2 regions of the Streptomyces sp. NPDC104309 genome follow, and region 2 is predicted to be linked to the other one. Evidence: riboswitches for the same ligand, from Rfam matches in the RefSeq annotation. Region 2 holds a riboswitch; the other holds the start of a gene.
The links. Region 2 has a riboswitch for glycine ahead of gcvP (aminomethyl-transferring glycine dehydrogenase). Riboswitches for the same ligand answer to the same signal wherever they lie in the genome.
Positions count from the first base shown of each region.

Region 1 (6,451 bases), on a different contig from region 2:
ACGCCGCGTTGAAGCCGGCGCCCTTCGCCTTGCTGTCGCCGCCCTTGTCGCCGCCGCCGCCGCACGCGGTGGTGGTCATCAGCGCCGCGACCACGAGGGCCGCACCCGCGGTGAGCCGTCGTTTCGAGGTAACTGTGGACATTTTCTCGCAACCTCCGAGATCGCGGTCCCAGGCCATTGCTTGCCGGAGAACCATGGGAAGAGCCACCTGACAGTGCGGCAGGGGCAAGTCGTGGGCTATCGGGTCCCCTTGGGATCCAGGGCGTCGCGCAGCCCGTCCCCGAAGAGGTTGAAGGCCAGCACGGTGATGAAGATCGTCACGCCGGGGAAGACCATGAACATCGGGTCGTGCTCGTACGTCTCCAGGGCGTCCCGCAGCATTCCGCCCCAGGAGGCCGTGGGCGGCCGCACACCAGCACCGAGGAAGCTGAGGGCCGCTTCGGTGAGGATGTTGGTGGGGATCATGAGCGTCGCGTAGACGGTGATCGGCGCCACCAGGTTCGGCAGCAGCTCGCGGAAGAGGATGTGGCCGCGCCCGCCGCCGAGACTGCGCGCCGCCTCCACGTATTCGCGCTCACGCAGTGAAAGCGTCTGCCCCCGGACGATGCGTCCCACGTACGGCCAGCCGAAGAAGCCGATGACGGCGACGAGCACGGCGATGCGCACCCCGCTGCCGGTGAGGCCGAGCAGGTCGTCGGGGAGGACCGAGACGAGGGAGATGATGAAGAGGAGCTGCGGGAACGACAGCAGCACGTCCATCACCCGGCTGATCACCGCGTCGATCCAGCCGCCGAAGTAGCCGGCGACGATCCCGAAGAGCGTGCCGAGGGCCACCGCGACCAGGGCTGCCAGGAACGCCACGAGGAGCGAGATCTGGGCGCCGTAGACGATCCGGCTGAAGATGTCGCGCCCCTTGTTCGGCTCGACGCCGAAGAGGAAGTCACCGCTGACGCCGCCGAGGCTGCCCTGGGGGAGGTTGGTCAGCGGGTCGAGCTTGTCCTGGTGGAAGTCGTTCGGCGGGTGGCCGAGCAGGCCCACGATCAGCGGCGCCAGGACGGCCACCAGGATCAGGACGAGGACAACGATGCCACCCGTCAGAGCGACCTTGTCCTGCTTGAGGCGGTTCCAGGCGATCTGCTTGAGGGAGCGCCCCTCGACCTTCTTCGTCCCGGAGTCGACTGCGGGACCGCCGGTCGCGATCGGGTCCGCTTCCGTGGTCGGCTCGTGCAGTGGTGCCGTCATCGTGGCAAGGACCCCTCTCAACCGGCGGTGGCCGGGCCGAACTGGCCGCTGTGGCGGCGCGATCAGTCAGTCGTACGCAGAGGCGGCAAGACGCCCTTGCTGCGGGAGTCTTCATTGCCGTCGCGACCGGTAGCCATAGCGACAGGCGAATGGATGCCTAACCGTGATGCGGTCAGGGGTGTTCCGTTATCCGGACGGATGTGAACGCCCCTCGAACACGGGCCAGTTGAGGTGGAAGAGGGGCACGCGCACAGATTCGTGCCGCTTTCACCACCAGACCTCCCCAGCACGGAAATCCCGGACATGGAGGGCGAGATGCACCGGGATGCCGTGAACACGTGCCCACATTTCGGGAGTTGACCCTCTATGGGTATGTCCCGGGAATCAGGAACGTACACCTGCATTCCGGGCACACCGGCTTCACGCGGTCGCGTGGCGGGCGCCCGGCGCCTCCGGTCGCCTTCACGGATGCCCGGAACCCCTGGATGCCAGGAACCTTGTCCGCATCCACGGACACCGGGAACGCACGGTGCGCCCGCAGGCGCCGGGAACGCACGGTGCGCTGACGGACACCGGGAACGGCCGGAGCACCACGGACACCGGGTACGGCCGACCGCACGCCCCTACCGGTACGCGCGACTCCGACGGCGCGCGTTCAGTACACGCGGCTCCGACGGCGCACGCTCAGTACGCGCCCTGCGGCGGCGGATAGCCGTAGCCCGCCACCGGGGCAGCCGGGGCCGCCGGGGCATGGGCCTCGCGGTCGTAGAACGGACGGGCGTTGGCGCGCAGCCACATCGCGACCGGGTCGTACTCGTCGGACATCGCGACGGTGGAGACGGGCAGCCCGTCCGGGACCGCGCCGATCGACTGCTGCATCATCGCGCGCACCGCGTCGACCGAGCTCTGGCTCGTGTCGTAGAGGTCGAGGCCGATGGCGAGATAGGGGACGCCGAGCGCGGGCTGCACCCAGGCGCGGCGCAGCGAGCGGATCGCGGGGGTGTGGTGGGCGTTCTGCGCGAGCAGGGCGTAGAACTGCGGGATCTCGATGGCCGGCTCGGTGAGCCGGAGGGGGCCCGCGGGCATCCGGTCGAGGCCGGTGGCGATCCGGCGCAGGTCCAGCCAGGGGATGCCGACGCCGCCGCCCGGGGCGTGCGGGTTGAGCCAGATGCCCCAGCGGTCGGGGAAGAGGGCGCGCGCGATGTCGCGCCCGCCGACCAGCTCATGGGCCCGGTTCCAGCCGCTGGCCGAGAGCTCCTGGGCGGAGGTCACACAGGGGGCGTAGCCGAGACCGTCGAGCTCCATGTTTCCGTACTGGGCGTCGGGCGAGCCCGCCTGGCCGTGCCAGAGGAGCATCCAGATCCGGCCGTTCGCGAGGGCCTGCAGCAGCGCCTCGTACGCGTCGTAGCGCCCGGGCGTCACTTGGCGCAGCATGTGCTCGACCTGCCCGGCCGCCGCGGTGCCTGACGCACTCACCTGGTCCCGCCCCTCTTCGATCCACTGTGTCGGCCCGCCGCTCCCGGGGCACACGGGTGCGGCATGATGCCGAGGCACCAGCCATCAAACCAGCTTATGCGCCGGTCCTGACACCGACTTGACGCCATGGGCCGACGTGGCGATCGGCTCCGGGGCCGTCGGCGTGCTACAGGGTCTCGCGCCGGTAGAACGGCCGGACCTTCTCCCGCATCCAGTCACCGACCGGGTCCTGTGCCACATCGAGCAGGACCAGGTTCACCGGCCAGGGCACCTCGACGCGGCCCAGCGCGCGGCCGAGGGCGTCCATCGGTGCGTTGCGTCCGGCGCCCTCCCAGGTGGAGAACTCGACGCCTATGAAGAGGACGGGCTCGCCGCCCTCAACGCTGGCCAGCGCTCGGCGGGCAGTGAGCACGACGCCGCTCTCCTCGAATTCACCGGCCGCCGCGGCGAGGAAGTCGACGGGCTCCTCCTGCCAGGACGGTTCGAACAGCCGGACCCGGCCGCCGGTGGCAGGCCCGTCCAGCGGGGTGCGTCCGGCGCGGCAGAGCTCGGCCACGGCGGGCGGCGGCAGCGGCATCCCGACGGCACCGCCCGGATTCACCGCGATACCGAGCTGCGGGGGCAGGCCGCGGGCGAAGTCGCGGGCGGGCGCGACGGTGAAGGACATTTGGGTGCCGACGCAGGTGAGGAACTGCTGTTCGGAGCTGAACACGGGAACGTACGCGGCGCCGTCGATCTCCAGCGTCGGCAGGTCCAGGTCCGGGGAGTCGGGTCCGCCGCCGTTGGGCAGGGGCACCCAGACCTGACTGCGCCCGAGCACCTCGACGAGCCGTCCGCCCGCCTCCGGGCTGCCCACCGAGGCCATCAGTACCTCTTCGAGCTCATTGGCCGGCCATCCGCTCTGCGGATGGGACTGGACCTGCGCCGGAATGTCCACTGCTCCCCCTTCTTGCCCGAGTCTTCCGGCAGAAGGTTAACGTCCGGCCGCCCGCCCCTACGGTGCCGAGGCGAACGTGATCCGGCCCAGCGACCCCGCCGCCTCGCGGTCCAGCAGCACCGCCGACGCGCAGCCGGGCGGCAGCAGGCCGGTCTCGATGCCCCGCAGCAGCTTCCCCACCGCCCTGCGATGCCGGGCGAACGCGTATCCGGAGACGCCCCGCCCGCGCTCCCGCTGGCCTTCCCTCGCCGTCTGCGGTGTGACGTCGAGCAGGACGAGGTGGAGGACGCGGCCCCGGCGGCGCGCGTCACGGGCCAGCCAGCCGCGCACCCACGCCTGGGTTCCGCAGTCGTGGACGACGACGGACTCGCCGGCGCGCAGCGCCCGCCACAGTCCCCGGTAGTGGGCGGCGCGGACCAGCGGACGGTAGAGGGCGTACGGGAGTAAGCGGGGCATCAGCCGGGCCCAGCGGTCCCGGGTGTCCTGGGAGTCGATGGCGCGGTCCGTCGTCACCGTCCGCCGGATGAACGTCGATTTGCCGCTGCCGGGCAGTCCGGAGACCACCACCACGTCGCCCGCCGCGAAGTGCAGGCTGCGCGGGCCGCGCCCGGCCCGCGCCCGCAGGTCCCGTACGCCGGGCATGCGCGGGTCGAGCGTCTCCCCGGCCGGGACCCCCGGCTGTGCGGGCATCGCGTCGTGCGCGACTCCCGCGGTGGTCGCGTACCGCTGCAACGTCATCGCCCTCCCCTTGTCGGGTCACCCGCGTATGCCCCTGAAGTGTAAAGAAAAGGTAATGCGACACAACCGTCCACGCCGTCGATTCCGAGGGGGGACCGGGGCCCCACTCCGACGGGATGCGTGCGATGATGACCCGGCCAACTGCATAAAGGCCGCTTGAATCCGCGCGGGAGAGTTCCGGTCACTGCATGTGCCGGGCGCCGAAGGAGCAAGTTCCTCCCTTGAATCTCTCAGGCCCCGTACCGCGTGGATGAGGCAGATCTGAAAAGCGGGCCGCTCCGCGGCTCCACCCAAGGTGCAAGCCGAACCCCTCAGGGGGCTCTCGGCGAACCTCTCAGGTTCCGATGACAGATGGGGAGGGATTGTCCTCGTCGTCATGCCCTGGGAGTCACATCCATGAGCACCGCCCCCCGTCTCACCGCCCTCGATGCCCTGCACCGTTCACTGGGCGCGACCATGACCGACTTCGCGGGCTGGGACATGCCCCTGCGGTACGCCAGCGAGCGCGACGAGCACAACGCGGTGCGCACCAGGGCCGGTCTCTTCGACCTGTCCCACATGGGCGAGATCACCGTCACCGGCCCCGAGGCCGCGGCCGCCCTGAACTTCGCGCTGGTCGGCAACATCGGCACCGTCGCCGTGGGCCGCGCCCGCTACACGATGATCTGCGCCGAGGACGGCGGCATCCTGGACGACCTGATCGTCTACCGGCTGGGCGAGACCGAGTACATGGTCGTCGCCAACGCGGGCAACGCCCAGATCGTGCTGGACGCGCTGACCGCGCGGGCCGACGGCTTCGACGCCGAGGTCCGCGACGACCGCGACGCGTACGCGCTGCTCGCCGTCCAGGGCCCGGAGTCCCCCGCCATCCTGGCCTCGGTCACCGACGCCGACCTGGACGGCCTGAAGTACTACGCCGGCCTGCCCGGCACGGTCGCCGGTGTGCCCGCGCTGATCGCCCGCACCGGCTACACCGGCGAGGACGGCTTCGAGCTGTTCGTCGCCCCCGAGCACGCCGAGCAGCTGTGGAAGGCCCTCACCGAGGCGGGCGCCTCCCGCGGTCTGATCCCGTGCGGGCTCTCCTGCCGCGACACGCTGCGCCTGGAGGCGGGCATGCCGCTCTACGGGCACGAGCTGACCACCGGGCTGACCCCCTTCGACGCCGGCCTCGGCCGGGTCGTGAAGTTCGAGAAGGACGGCGACTTCGTCGGCCGCGAGGCCCTGAAGGCCGCCGCCGAGCGCGCCGAGACCGCCCCGCCCCGCAAGCTGGTCGGGCTGATCGCCGAGGGCCGCCGGGTGCCGCGCGCCGGTTTTTCCGTGGTCGCCGGCGGCGAGGTCGTCGGCGAGGTCACCTCGGGCGCCCCGTCGCCCACCCTGGGCAAGCCGATCGCCATCGCGTACGTGGACGCCGCGCACGCCACGCCCGGCACCACGGGCGTCGGAGTGGACATTCGGGGCAGCCGCGAGCCGTACGAGGTCGTGGCGCTGCCGTTCTACAAGCGTCAGAAGTGACGTCCGCGCACCTCAGAAGTGACGCATTCCCGTCTCACACCGTAAGACCACCGTTCATCAGCACTCCCACGCGTACAGGAGAATTCAGGTCATGAGCAACCCCCAGCAGCTGCGGTACAGCAAGGAGCACGAGTGGCTGTCGGCCGTCGAGGACGGTGTGGCGACGATCGGTATCACCGAGTACGCCGCCAACGCGCTCGGCGATGTCGTCTACGCGCAGCTCCCCGAGGTCGGTGACACGGTGACCGCGGGCGAGACCTGCGGCGAGCTGGAGTCGACCAAGTCGGTGAGCGACCTGTACTCGCCGGTGACCGGTGAGGTCACCGCCGCGAACCAGGACGTCGTGGACGACCCGTCGCTGGTGAACTCCGCTCCTTTCGAGGGCGGCTGGCTGTTCAAGGTACGTGTGGCGGAGGAGCCGAAGGACCTGCTCTCCGCCGACGAGTACTCCGAGTTCTCCGGCCACTGAGACCCCAAGGGACCACCTGATGTCGCTTCTCAACTCCTCCCTCCACGAGCTGGACCCGGACGTCGCCGCCGCTGTCG
Region 1 covers NZ_JBVJMV010000011.1:258,510-264,960, forward strand. Annotated here, with positions in the region: gene ACZ68L_RS18810 (ABC transporter substrate-binding protein) at 1-142, opposite strand, end outside; gene ACZ68L_RS18815 (ABC transporter permease) at 238-1,242, opposite strand; gene ACZ68L_RS18820 (enhanced serine sensitivity protein SseB C-terminal domain-containing protein) at 1,927-2,718, opposite strand; gene ACZ68L_RS18825 (enhanced serine sensitivity protein SseB) at 2,885-3,655, opposite strand; gene ACZ68L_RS18830 (AAA family ATPase) at 3,713-4,393, opposite strand; glycine riboswitch at 4,551-4,648, shown strand; gene gcvT (glycine cleavage system aminomethyltransferase GcvT) at 4,790-5,905, shown strand; gene gcvH (glycine cleavage system protein GcvH) at 5,997-6,374, shown strand; gene glyA (serine hydroxymethyltransferase) at 6,394-6,451, shown strand, end outside.
Region 1: it holds a riboswitch for glycine, as region 2 does, so the genes downstream of both, gcvT (glycine cleavage system aminomethyltransferase GcvT) here and gcvP (aminomethyl-transferring glycine dehydrogenase) in region 2, are expected to answer to the same signal.

Region 2 (6,451 bases):
CTGGCACCCGCGCCGCCGGGCATCGCGGCCCATCGCCCGCACCGGGTCGCCGATCTGCTCCGCGTGATGACGCTGCGCATCACCCCGGGCCCCGGCCCCCTGCTCGGGTCACCGGCCTGACGACGGCCGCCTCCCGCACATCACCGCACTGTGCCCCGCCACCGCTCCGGGTGGCGGGGCACAGTGTTGAGGGGCGTACTCGGTGCCCATCCGGACTAGCCCAGTCCGGCCACCCCGAACCACCCGAAGGGACAGTGCAATTGCGATGAACCGTCCGGCCGGGTGACGCGTCATCGGAGTAAGGAGAAGTGCTGCTGCGAAATCCCTGCGGATTGACGCCCGTAGGGCAACACTGGGACCGGACCGATCGATACGGGGGGCGGCCATGAACACCTCGTCAAGCCGCAGGACATTCACTACAACGCAGCGAAAGAACCCTTCCATGTGCCAGCACCAGCCACCATGCCCGACCGCCGACTCAGCCGACCGGGAGGCAGCCCGCCTTACGGCACACCATCCGGAACAGGGCTGGAGCCTGCTGTGCAACGGCGTCCTGCTCTTCGAGGACACCGGTGAGCTGCTCCCGGACGGGCAGATCATCGCCCCGCACCGGCCCCTGGGAACGGGCCGGGCGATGAAGGCCGCCTGACGCCGGCCGGTACGAACGGGGGCCGGCCCGGAGCATGCTCCGCACCGGCCCCGACGCATGTCCGCGTCACATCCTGTCGCTCATGCCTCAGTTGTCGTACTCGTCCAGCGGCGGGCAGGAGCAGACGAGGTTACGGTCACCGAAGGCACCGTCGATCCGGCGCACCGGCGGCCAGTACTTGTCGGCGGCCGAGACTCCGGCCGGGAAGACCGCCACCTCACGGCTGTAGTCGTGCTTCCACTCCCCACCCAGCATCGCCGCGGTGTGCGGAGCGTTGCTCAGCGGGTTGTCGTCCGCGCCCCACTCACCCGACGCCACCTTCTCGACCTCGCCGCGAATGGCGATCATCGTGTCGCAGAAGCGGTCGAGCTCCGCGAGGTTCTCGCTCTCGGTCGGCTCGATCATCAGCGTCCCGGCGACCGGGAACGACATGGTCGGCGAGTGGAAGCCGTAGTCGATCAGACGCTTGGCGATGTCGTCGACGCTGACGCCGGTGGACTTGGAGATCGGCCGCAGGTCCACGATGCACTCGTGCGCGACCAGCCCGGCCGGACCGGTGTACAGGATCGGGTAGTGCGGTTCGAGACGCTTGGCGATGTAGTTGGCGGCGAGTACGGCGACCTGCGTCGCGCGCTTCAGCCCCTCCCCGCCCATCAGGCGCACGTACGCCCAGGAGATGGGAAGGATGCCGGCCGATCCCCACGGAGCGGCCGAAATCGGTCCGACACCGGTCTCGGGACCCGCCGCGGGCTGCAGCGGATGGTTCGGAAGGTACGGCGCGAGGTGCGCGCGCACACCGACCGGGCCGACGCCGGGGCCGCCGCCGCCGTGCGGGATGCAGAAGGTCTTGTGCAGGTTCAGGTGCGAGACGTCGCCGCCGAACCGGCCCGGCTTCGCGAGGCCGACCAGGGCGTTGAGGTTGGCGCCGTCGACGTACACCTGCCCGCCGGCGTCGTGCACCTCGGCGCAGATGTCAGCGACGTGCTCCTCGAACACGCCGTGCGTCGACGGGTACGTGATCATGAGCACAGCGAGCTCGTCGCGGTGCGTCTCGATCTTGGCGCGGAGGTCCTCGACGTCGACCTCGCCGTCGTCGGCGGTCTTCACCACCACGACCTTCATGCCGGCCATCACGGCACTGGCCGCGTTGGTGCCGTGCGCGGACGACGGGATGAGGCAGACGGTCCGCTGGTCGTCGCCGTTGGCCCGGTGGTACGCGCGCACCGCCAGGAGTCCGGCGAACTCGCCCTGCGATCCGGCGTTCGGCTGGATCGAGACCGCGTCGTAGCCGGTGACCTCGGCGAGGCGCTCCTCCAGTTCGCGGATGAGGGTGAGGAAGCCCTGTGCCTGCTCGGCCGGCGCGAAGGGATGCAGCGCGCCGAACTCGGGCCAGGTGATCGATTCCATCTCGGTGGTCGCGTTCAGCTTCATGGTGCAGGAGCCGAGCGGGATCATGCCCCGGTCCAGGGCGTAGTCCCGGTCGGCGAGCTTGCGCAGATAGCGCAGCATCGCCGTCTCGGAACGGTGCTGGTGGAAGACCGGGTGGGTGAGGATCTCGTCGGTGCGCAGCAGAGCCTCGGGCAGTGCGTCGGCGGCGGCCGCGTCCAGGGCCTCGATGTCCCCGTCGGCACCGAAGGCGGCCCAGACGGCGGCGATCTGCGTACGGGTGGTCGTCTCGTCGCAGGCGAGGGAGACCAGGTCGGCGTCGACGAACCGCAGGTTGACACCGCGTTCGCGAGCGGCGGCCACGATGTCGGCGGCCTTCCCCGGGACGCGCACGGTGAGGGTGTCGAAGCAGGCGCCCGTCACCACGTCGACACCCGAGGCGCGCAGGCCCTCGCCCAGGATCGTCGCATAGCGGTGCGTGCGCTGAGCGATCGTCCGCAGCCCGTCCGGGCCGTGGTAGACGGCGTACATCCCGGCCATGACGGCAAGCAGTACCTGAGCCGTGCAGATGTTGCTGGTGGCCTTCTCGCGGCGGATGTGCTGCTCGCGGGTCTGCAGGGCCAGTCGGTAGGCCTTGGTGCCGTCCGCGTCGACGGAGACGCCGACAAGGCGGCCGGGCAGGCTGCGGGCGAACTTCTCGCGTACGGCCATGAAGCCGGCGTGCGGTCCGCCGAAGCCCATCGGCACGCCGAAACGCTGCGTCGTGCCGACCGCGATGTCCGCGCCCAGGTCACCCGGTGAGGTGAGCAGGGTCAGCGCCAGCAGATCGGCGGCGACCGTGACGATCGCGCCGAGGTCGTGGGCCTGCTCGATGACGGGCCGGATATTGCGCACCTCGCCGGAGGCACCGGGGTACTGCACCAGGACACCGAAGACACCGCGCTCGGCGATCTCCGCCGGGATGCCGTCGGCGAGGTCGGCGACGACGACCTCGACGCCCGTCGGTTCGGCGCGGGTCTCGATGACGGCGATCGTCTGCGGCAGGGCGTCGGCGTCGATCAGGAAGACGCCGTTCTTGACCTTGCCGACGCGCCGCGAGAGCGCCATGGCCTCGGCGGCCGCGGTGCCCTCGTCGAGCAGGGAGGCGCCGGAAGTGGGCAGCCCGGTCAGCTCGGCGACCATCGTCTGGAAGTTGAGGAGCGCCTCCAGGCGGCCCTGCGAGATCTCCGGCTGGTAGGGCGTGTAGGCCGTGTACCAGGCGGGGTTCTCCATGACGTTGCGGAGGATCACCGGCGGGGTGAAGGTGCCGTAGTAGCCGAGCCCGATCATCGGGGCCAGCACCTGGTTGCGGTCGGCGAGGGCGCGCAGCTCGGCGAGGACCTCGGCCTCGGTGCGGGCGGTCGGCAGCCGAAGTGCCTCCGCGCTCTTGATGACATCGGGCACGGCTGCCGCGGTGAGCTCGTCCAGCGAGCCGTAGCCGACCTGGGCGAGCATCTTCGACTGAGCGTCGCCATCGGGACCGATGTGGCGCTGCTCGAACGGAATGCCCTGCTCCAGCTGGGAGAGCGGAGTACGGCGGGGGGTCATGGTGGAGGCCTCCTGGTCTGTCACGACCTGCGAGGGGCACCACGGCGCGGGTGCCCGGACGGCCTCCCCCTCTGTCATCTCAACCTGAGAGCTTCACCGGTGCACCTTGCGGCATACCGGCTTTCACCGTCGGTGAGGGAAGGAACCCCATCGGCACGCGGCCGCACGGAACCCGCCCTGCTTTCCAGAGTGGCCTCGTCCGCGCGGTACGGGAGCCTGAGAGATTCCGGGGAGGATTTGCTCCTTCGGCGCCTTCGGATCAGCTCCGGAGGACTCTCCCGCACGGGTTCAGCGGCCAGTACCAGCCTACCAGCGGGGTTCGTGGCGCCATTCTCGAGTGGCCAACCCCCCGGATCTGCACTTTTGTAGAGCTTGTGGAGTAGCCGCGACCAGTGGGAGGGATCGTGCAGACCGACATCGATCCGCGCAGCCTGATCGGCCGCAAGGCGTTCGACCGCAAGGGCACCAAAATCGGAACCGTGGACGAGGTGTACCTCGACGACGCGACCGGTGTCCCCGAGTGGGCGGCCGTACGCACCGGACTCTTTAGCCGGGACGCGTTCGTCCCGCTGGAACCCAGCGAATTCGTGGAGGATTCGCTCCGTGTCCCCTTCGACCGTGCGCTGATCAAGGACGCACCGGACTTCGGCGTCGGCCGCCATCTCTCACCGGAACAGGAGCTCCAGCTCTACCGGCACTACGGCCTGGACTCCCCGTTCGAGGAGACCGGCCCGGACAGGGACTTCGGCAGACTGGCCGGCCAGGACGAGTAGTCCACCGGGTTCCGGACCAGCGGCAACGGCTCGGCCGGCTGCAGTTCCGGATCGTCGATCCGGAACGTACGCACTCTGCCGGGCGCCGACTCCGGCTCCTCGAACCGCACCGTCACCCGGCCGACGCCGCTGCCCTGCACCCAGCCGTGGCCGTACGTGTCATGGCGTACGTCGTGTCCGGCGGGCCAGCGCCGTGCCGCGGGCTGCTCGGCGCTCCCTGGGGACTCCACCGGCGCACCGCTCACGGGTTCCTCCCCGTGGCCCTCCGCCGCCGTGTCCTCCTCGGCCGCTTCCTCGGACGCGGCCCGCTCACCGGCGGCCTGTGCGAAGAGATCCTCCTGGGTGTAGTCGGCGAGCCCCGTGACGCCCACGCCGAGGAGCCGTACGCCTCCGGTGGTGTCCACAGCCTCCAGGAGCCGCGCGGCGGCCTCCCGGACCACCGTGGGGTCGTCCGTGGGCCCACGCAGCGTCTCGGACCGTGTGAGCGTGGAGAAGTCGTACCGGCGCACCTTCAGCACCACCGTCCGCCCGGACCGCCCCGCCCCCCGCAGTCGCCCGACACATCGGTCGGCCAGCCGCTCCACCTCCGTCCTGACCCGCACCCGGTCGTGCAGGTCCGCGTCGAAGGTGTCCTCGACCGACACCGATTTCGCGTCCCGCTCCGCGACCACGGGCCGGTCGTCGTACCCGAGCGCCATGCGGTGGAGCGAACCTCCGTGCGCCTTCCCCAACAGGCGAACGAGCTCCGCCTCACCCGCCTCGACGAGGTCGTCGACCGTCGTCATCCCGGCGCGGCGCAGATGGTCCGCCGTCGCGGGTCCGACGCCCGGAAGGATCCGTACCGGCATGGGTGCGAGCAGCTCCCGCTCCGTGCCCGGTTCGATGAGCAGCAGCCCGTTCGGCTTCGCCTCTTCCGAAGCGATCTTGGCCAGCATCTTGGAACCGGCGAGCCCGACCGAACCGGTGAGCCCGGTGACCGCTTTGATGGCCGTACGCAGCTGCTCGCCGATCTCCAGCGCGGAGGCCGAGTCATCGGCCGCCCCGCCTGCCTCCAGGTCCACGAAGGCCTCGTCGAGGCTGAGCGGCTCCACCAGCGGGGAGAGCCTCCCCAGCAGTTCCATCACCTGGTCGCTGACCGTCCGGTACAGCAGGAAGCGCGGCACCAGATAGGCCGCGTTGGGGGCCAGCCTCCGCGCCTGCGCCGTGGGCATCGCCGAGTGCACCCCGAAGCGCCGTGCCTCGTACGACGCGGTGGCGACGACTCCCCGGGGCCCCAGCCCGCCCACCACGACCGGTTTGCCGCGCAGACTGGGCTTCGACGCCTGCTCGGCGGAGGCATAGAAGGCATCCATGTCGAGATGCAGGATGGTGGGCGCGGCTCTCACATCAACCGATGCTGCCCTACGGCACTGACAATCGCCGCGCCCGAGTCCGGGACGGGGTCAGCCGGCGCGGTTGCGTCGCCGCGCGAGTTCATCGGTGGGGTTGTTCCCGATCAGTGTCTCGCCGGTGTCCACCCGCTCGCCGTGCAGCTGTGACAGCGCCGCGTCGACGTCCTGCCACACCACACCCACAGCGATACCGAAGACCCCCTGGCCGCCCTGGAGGAGACTGACGACCTCATCCGGCGAAGAGCACTCGTAGACCGTCGCCCCGTCGCTCATCAGCGTGATCCGCTCAAGATCCTGGAATCCGCGGGCCCGCAGGTGCTGAACCGTGGTGCGGATGTTCTGCAGGGCGACGCCCGTGTCCAGGAATCGCTTCACGATCTTCAGCAGGACAACGTCCCGGAAGCTGTAGAGCCGCTGAGTGCCCGAGCCGTATGCGGGGCGCACGCTTGGCTCGACCAGCCCCGTGCGGGCCCAGTAGTCGAGCTGCCGATAGGTGATCCCCGCAGCCGCACAGGCCGTCGGCCCGCGATAGCCGATGTCGTTGGCCGATGCCACGCTGCCCCCCGCCACCGCCGCCGGTTGAACCGGTTGCCTGATGGTGCGGCCGGCTGTACTCCCCTGCTGCGGATACGGCCCACCCGCTGCCGTACCGTCGCCGCTGCTTC
Region 2 covers NZ_JBVJMV010000068.1:12,412-18,862, forward strand. Annotated here, with positions in the region: gene ACZ68L_RS43075 (hypothetical protein) at 1-120, shown strand, start outside; gene ACZ68L_RS43080 (DUF5999 family protein) at 443-649, shown strand; gene gcvP (aminomethyl-transferring glycine dehydrogenase) at 737-3,622, opposite strand; glycine riboswitch at 3,817-3,913, opposite strand; gene ACZ68L_RS43090 (PRC-barrel domain-containing protein) at 4,027-4,395, shown strand; gene ACZ68L_RS43095 (DNA polymerase IV) at 4,320-5,780, opposite strand; gene ACZ68L_RS43100 (MerR family transcriptional regulator) at 5,838-6,451, opposite strand, start outside.